Regions from separate parts of the Arthrobacter sp. 49Tsu3.1M3 genome, predicted to be linked through region 2. Evidence: predicted binding sites of a transcription regulator. Region 2 holds the regulator's gene; the other holds the start of a gene.

Region 1 (3,411 bases), on a different contig from region 2:
TCCGGTGGACCGTGAGATGATCCCTGCGATCTCCGCTTCGCTGACGACGGCCTCAGCGCCTTCGGAAGCCTCAGGTGCACTGGAAATCGAAGCGGATAGCTTCCCGTTCACTGCGTCGATCTCATCCCTCAGCCGCGAGGCCTCTTCATAGCGTTCCGCGGCGACGGCGTCGTTCTTGGACTTTTCCAGGGTTGCGAGCTGTTCGCGAAGAACAGCCACGTCGGTCTGTGAGCCGAGTTTGATGCTCAGCCGCGCACCTGCCTGGTCGATGAGGTCGATGGCCTTGTCGGGTAGGAAACGGTCCGTCACGTAGCGTGCGGAGAGTTCGACGGCGGCGCGGATCGCCTCGTCGGTGTAGCGGACGCCGTGGTGTTCCTCGTACCGTCCGCGCAGGCCATCGAGGATCTGTACGGCGTCCTCGATGCTCGGCTCGCCGACCTGGACGGGCTGGAAGCGGCGTTCCAGTGCCGCGTCCTTCTCCACCTTTCGGTATTCGTTCAGGGTGGTGGCGCCGACGAGATGAAGTTCACCACGGGCCAGGCGCGGCTTCAGGATGTTTCCTGCGTCCATGCCGCCTTCCCCTGCGCCGCCGGCTCCGACGACCGTGTGAAGTTCGTCGATGAACAGGATAACTTCCCCGGCGTGAGAACCGACCTCGTCCATCGCCTTGGTCAGGCGCTCCTCGAAGTCACCGCGGTACCGCGTTCCGGCCAACATGGCCGGCAGATCCAGGGCAATGACGCGCTTGCCGCGGAGCTGTTCGGGCACGGCACCCGCGATGATCGCCTGGGCCAGCCCTTCGATGATCGCAGTCTTGCCCACGCCGGCTTCCCCGACTAGGACGGGGTTGTTCTTGGTGCGCCGGGCCAGGATCTCGATAGTCTGCTCGATCTCGGCGCTCCGGCCGATCACCGGGTCCAGGCTGCCTTCGCGGGCACGTGCCGTGAGGTCGCTGCCGTAGGTGTCCAGGGTCGGGGTGTCCGACCCGGCGGCAGCCGCCGGCGACAGTCCGGGCTCCGCGCCGGTCGGCGTGGCCCCACGCCGAGCGGACTGCTCGCGCGGACCGGACTGCAGGGACTCCGGCGTCACCCCGGCCGCGGCGAGGACCTGGCCGGCCGGGGCCTCCTGGTTGACGACGAGCGCGAAGAACACGTGTTCGGGATCGATGTAGGTTGAGCCGAATGCCCGGGCAACCTGGTAGGCGTCGAGCAGGGCCCGCTGGGCCGACGGCGTCAGGGCCGGCGTCGTTTCCGCCCTGGCGGTTGCCTGCTCCGGGAGACGCTCCTCGGCCGCCGTGGCGATGGCAGCAGGTTCCGCGCCTGCGTGGCGGATGTAGTCGGCGGCCGGTTCCCTCTCGACCATGACACGCAGGATGTGCAGCGCGTCCACATGGATGTGACCGTGCTGCGCGGCGAACTGTGCGGCACGCGCGAGCACGTCATGGGTGCGGCGGCTCAGCAGCCGGGTGATGTCCATCGGGTGCCCGGGGCCGGCCGCGCGCTGGCCCTGCAGGTAACGGGCAAGGAATTCGTCGAACGAGCCGTGGCCGGACTCCGCCGGCCCAAAAAATTCAGCCATGAAACCTCCGTAAGAGAGTTGAGTGTACTTGACTCAACGTTGGAAAAACGGATTTATTCCCGGGACTGGGCCATCTCCACCTGGGTCCTGATCCTGCATCAGGGGCTAGCTCCGCCCCGCACTATCTGGCGTGGACTGGAACAACTGACCGGAACACGGGTCGGGCGGGGCCGCTGCAACACCAGCACCCATCCGCACGCGCTGTCGCTTGTGGGAGCCATCACGGTGCTGACCTTCCTCATCGAACGCACAGTGGTGCGCAACCATGGCTTGCCGCGCCGTCGCGCTCGCGGTGTTCCCGCTGATTATTCCCGCGGCCGTGAACCATCTGGCTGCCCACGGCAATCGCCGAACCGTCGATTCGGTCGGCACCGCCCTCGCCGCCCTGAAGGCCGCCGCGGCCACAACAGCCGTCCTCAGAACGGCACGAACAATAGGCCGAGGAGCACGAAACAATGCTCTCTCAGCGACTGGGGGAGCACTAGAGGACGACTAGTGGTGCACTCTATACACAGGGAAGATATTCACGACTCGGCAGATACTCAACGTTGGTAGACGCCAGGCAGGAACTGAACAATGAGAGTGGGACTGCGGCTACAGGGAACCAGCTGCCGGACCGTTGTACTGGACGGGCGGACTGTAGTTTCCGCCGCTCGGGAGGTGCACGCGGGCAGCTTGTCGGATGCCTTGGAGTCGTGCCTGTCCGGGCTCCGTCGGGAGTTCGGGGCAGGCATTACCGAGATCACTGCCGACGTCGGACGGGTCTTGGTGGAGCGGAAACTGGCAGACGTCGTCGCCATCCGTATTTCACCCCGTCCCCCCGCGGACGACTTTCACATGACCGTGCTGCCAGCCCTTGTTGAACCGGCAGTGACCCGGACCGTGCATGTCCGCGGGGGTCACGACCTGCGGGGACGGCCTCTGGCCCGGTTGGACCTGGAGGCGTTCCTGGCCGATCTCCCCGGCATCCTTGCCGGTGACGTGCGGAACGTGGCGATCACTTCCGTCGGTTCGACAGCGTCAAAGGACCATGAAACGCGCATAGCCGATGCCATCCTAAGCAACGACAGAGATATGCGGATCAGTATTTCCAATGACTTCTATTCCAGCGTTTTCCGGGACCGCGACTACACAGCCATCCTTAACAGCGCCCTGATGGAGACGGGGGAAGAGCTGGCTGCCATGCTTGAGGAGGCAGGCCGGCGCCAGCTCCCGGCCACCCTCTTGTCGTTTGCAAAGAACGACGGCGGCCGCGCACCTCTGTCACGGCTGGCCTTGGCGCCTGTGCACGGGTTGCGCGCCGAGCCCGCGATGGGAATCCTTGGCGCGGCCACGTTGGCGGGAATGCCCGAAGGGGAAGTCATTCTCTGCATGGAGGCCGGGGTCACCGTGGGCCACACCCGTGGAGGCCTGCCTGTCACCAGAAGCCTCATTCGCCAAGGATTTGACGCAAGCCTCGCCAGCAACGCCGCCATTCTGGAGCCGTACACCGTCCACCATCCGGTTCGCGCCGACATCCCCTCCGTGATTGCCGACCTCCGCGAGTGGCAGCAGAGTGCGCTGCCCTTCGGGCTGGTGCCCACTCTGCCGGCGGTGCAGGACGCCGCACTGGAAGGATCTGCCGTGGCCCCGCTGACGGCGTGGATCGACAGGCTCGAGACCGTTAGCGGCCGGGTTGACTTGAAACGCGTGCAGAACCTCGCCGAAGAGGACGCCCACTCAGCGGCGGTCCAGTTGGGCGCCAGCCCCGGGCAGACCCACATCGTTGAATCGAACGTCTTTGCCATGCCCTACGGCAACCCCGGAATCGTTCGAATCCGGGTCCAGGCGGCA
Region 2 (3,411 bases):
ACGTCGCGTCGGAGAAGAAGTTCAAGGACATCTCCGAGGCCTATTCCGTGCTCTCGGACCCCGATGAGCGCCAGCAGTACGACGCGATCCGGGCCATGGGCGGCGGCGCACGCTTTGCCCCCGGCGGCAGCGGCGGGGCCGGCGGCGGAGCGGGCTTCGAGGACCTCTTCGGCGGGCTCTTTACCGGCGGCGGGGGCCGCCACTCCGGCGGCTACAGCACGGCCGGCGGCATTCCGCCCGAGTTCGCAGATCTCTTCGGCGGCGGCGGATTCGGCGGCGGAGGCCAGTCCTTCCAGCGGGCTCCGCAGAAGGGCTCGGACCGCACCGCGTCCACCTCGATCTCATTCGGCGGGTCCATCCGCGGCACCACGATCGGCCTGCGTGAACCGGACGGTGAGGTCATCGACGTCCGCATCCCGGCCGGCATCAAGGACGGACAAAAGGTCCGCGTCCGCGGCAAGGGGCAGTACGCCCCCGCCGGCAACGGCGACCTCATGGTCACCGTCTCGGTAAAGCCGCACGAATTCTACGTCCGCGACGGCGACAACCTCCGGATCCACGTCCCGGTCTCCTTCCCGGAGGCGGCCCTGGGCGCAGACATCGAGGTTCCGACGATCGACGGCGACACGGTCAAGGTCAGGGTTCCGGCAGGGACGCCTTCGGGCAGGACCCTGCGCGTCAAAGGCCGCGGCGTCAAGCACGCCAAAGCCACCGGCGATCTGCTGGTGACGATCGACGTCGCTGTTCCGCGGAAGCTGAACAAGGAAGCGGAGGAGGCCGTGAAGGCCTTCGCCGCGGCCACCGCCAATGAGGACGTCCGCGCGGGCCTGGCAGCCAAGGCCCGGCTCTAGGAACGGGATCCAGCCATGGCCATCGACTTCGACCAGCCGATCTTCGTCATCTCCGTTGCCGCGGAACTGGCGGACATGCACCCGCAGACGCTGCGCCAGTACGACCGGCTGGGCATCGTCTCGCCCAGCCGTGCCCCGGGCAAGTCGCGGCGTTACTCGCAGCGGGATGTGAACATGCTCCGCGAGGTCCAGCGGCTCTCCCAGGAGGGGGTCTCGCTGGAGGGCATCAAGCGGATCCTGCAGCTGGAGAACCAGGTGGCCGCCCTGCAGCGCCGGGTCGGTGAACTGACTGAGGAACTGGTCCGGCGCCGCCAAGGGGCCGATTCGCGGATCTTCGCCGCAGGAACTGCCGGCGACGTCGTCAGCCTGGCCCGCGGCAAGCGTCCGCAGGCGCGGTCGCAGGCGCTGGTGGTGTGGCGGCCGCGGGGCATGGGCTAGGACTCATCGACTAGCAACAACAGCTGTGCCCGGGACCACTGGTCCCGGGCACAGCTGTTGTTGCGTCCAGCGGGGCTGCCGTGGGGGCCGTTAGAAGCGTGAAGTGCTGGTGCTGGTGAAAGTGGTAAGGCCGAGGGAGTTGCCAGCGATGTCCTTGATCCCGTCTGACGGCGTGTAGGACGGGGCCGCGGGCTGTTCCGTTCCGTTGGATGGGTTACCGGTGATCACGTCTCCCAGTGTGACGGTGAGCTTATTGGTGGTTGAATCCCAACTGACTGCGGAGGCGTTAACACCCGTGCCTTTGTACGTGACCGTTCCCGTCGCAGGTCCGTAGTTGGTGCCGATGCCTAGCCCGACGGTGCCGATTCTCCACGTCGGGCAGGCCGCGCTATCCACTGTGACCGTCAGGACGTTACGGGAGCTGATGGTGACAGTGACCTGGTTGTTCCCGTTCACTGTGCCGCTGGCACCGGCAGCCCAGCTGCTGCAGATCGTCGAGGCGTCCAGGGCTTCGGAGTAGGCGAGGGTGACCTTGTCCTTGGGCTCGATCTTGCCGTTATCTTTTCCGTTGCCCCCGCCACCGGACAGCGCTACCGCTGTCACCGCAGGGGCGGTGACGTCCTTGGTTGAGGTCGTCGTGCCCGCCGCTGTGCCCTTGTTGCCCGCGGTGTCGGTTGCGATGGCGCTGTAGGTGACCGTTCCGGCGTTCAGGGACGACAGATCGAAGGCGGCGTTCCAGGCTCCCGAGCCGTTCGCGGTCACGGTTTTGGTGACAGTGTGCGCAGCGCCCGCGTCCGTAACAGTCAGGGCGATGGATGCCCCTGCCTCGGTGGTGCCGCTGACCGGCACGGAGGTGACGGTGGTGGAGTTGAGGTAGGCCGGGGCCGCTACTGTGGGGGCGCCTGGCGGTGTGGTGTCAACGGCGGCGCCGGCGCTCCGGACGCTCTCAACTCCCTGCCACTGCCCGAGCACCGGGGTGACCGTGTAGTGCCAGGTGCCGGTCGGGACCCCTTGGTCAATGCAGCCCAGCCCGGCGATAGGTTGGGCCGCGCAGGTTCCCCCCGCGGGAACTTTGGTGCCTCCGGAGGCGGAGGAATAACGAGCCACCGTGTAACCGGTGACGGGACGGCCGGCCAGGGTGGTGCTGGCAGTCCATGCCAGCGTGACATTTCCCGCAGACACCGACGTCGACGGTGTTGTGCCGGCGGCCACGGCGTCTGCGACAGCGGCCGCGCCACCACCGTTGGAGACAGCAGTCCAGAAGGCGTTGGCCCCGGGACCGGCCCACGAGAGGAGGGCCGCGCCGGCAACGATGACGGCTATGCGGCTTCGGATTCGCGAGCGTGCCTCGCGGGTGTTGTGACGGCTCATCGCCGGGCCTCCACGGTGACGGGAACCTTGAAGGTAGCGCCCTGGCAGGCGGACTGTGAGTCAGTGGACATGCTCGCCGCGCCCGGCAGGGTCACCAGCAGGGAAGAGTTCGCCGGGATGATGATGGCGGGTGCGAGCGGTGCGGCAGGGGCCGTGAAAGACACCCCCATGGTGGTGCACCCGGCGTGGGCGGCATCGGCCGTGACCGGTCCGGTAGAGACCACTGCGTACAGCTGAACCGCGAACGCGTTAGGGTTGCTGGTCCGGAGGATGACGTCCGCAGTGCCGCCCGGGACCAGGCTGGTCCGGTTCGAGTCGCCGGCTACAAACGCATCGACGGTGACAGCGTTCATCGTGGCGGCGGCTGCGGCGCCGGAACCTGCGCCGGCGGTGGCCCAGTAGGCGTAGGCCGTGCCCCCGCCGGCCAGCAGGCAGAGCGCGGCGGCTGCGGCGGAAGCGGTGCCGGCGATTCTGGTGCCGCGGAGCATGGATCGTGTGGATTGCATGTCAGTTTCCTTGCCCTGATCCCGAGTAGGCCAACTGGAGGACTGCACCCTTGCAGCCGTCCTGCAGGCGAGGCGTGTCGAGCATGGCGATCCGGGGCCATTGGGCGGACGGGACACCAAGGTGAGAGAGCGAGCTGCTGCCGGACGGAACCGTCAAGGGATAGGTCCCGCTGTATTGCACCACGGCATAGTCCTGCGCCGTGCAGGGCAGGTTGGCCGCGATCGCCTTCGCCGTGCGGACCACA

Evidence for each region. Region 2 encodes HspR, which represses chaperone genes until heat shock. Its sites were predicted from a motif close to AAGTTGAGTCNNNNNGACTCAACTT; they were not measured.
Region 1: B5X90_RS17250 (ATP-dependent Clp protease ATP-binding subunit) is a predicted target of HspR. The motif match lies at 1,594-1,618, and genes of this name have one in related genera.

The regions. Positions count from the first base shown of each region.
Region 1 is NZ_FUZD01000020.1:41,989-45,399, forward strand. It holds gene B5X90_RS17250 (ATP-dependent Clp protease ATP-binding subunit) at 1-1,578, opposite strand, end outside; gene B5X90_RS17255 (hydantoinase/oxoprolinase N-terminal domain-containing protein) at 2,254-3,411, shown strand, end outside.
Region 2 is NZ_FUZD01000003.1:100,273-103,683, forward strand. It holds gene B5X90_RS05545 (DnaJ C-terminal domain-containing protein) at 1-851, shown strand, start outside; gene B5X90_RS05550 (heat shock protein transcriptional repressor HspR) at 867-1,289, shown strand; gene B5X90_RS05555 (hypothetical protein) at 1,380-2,660, opposite strand; gene B5X90_RS05560 (hypothetical protein) at 2,657-3,166, opposite strand; gene B5X90_RS05565 (COG1470 family protein) at 3,168-3,411, opposite strand, start outside.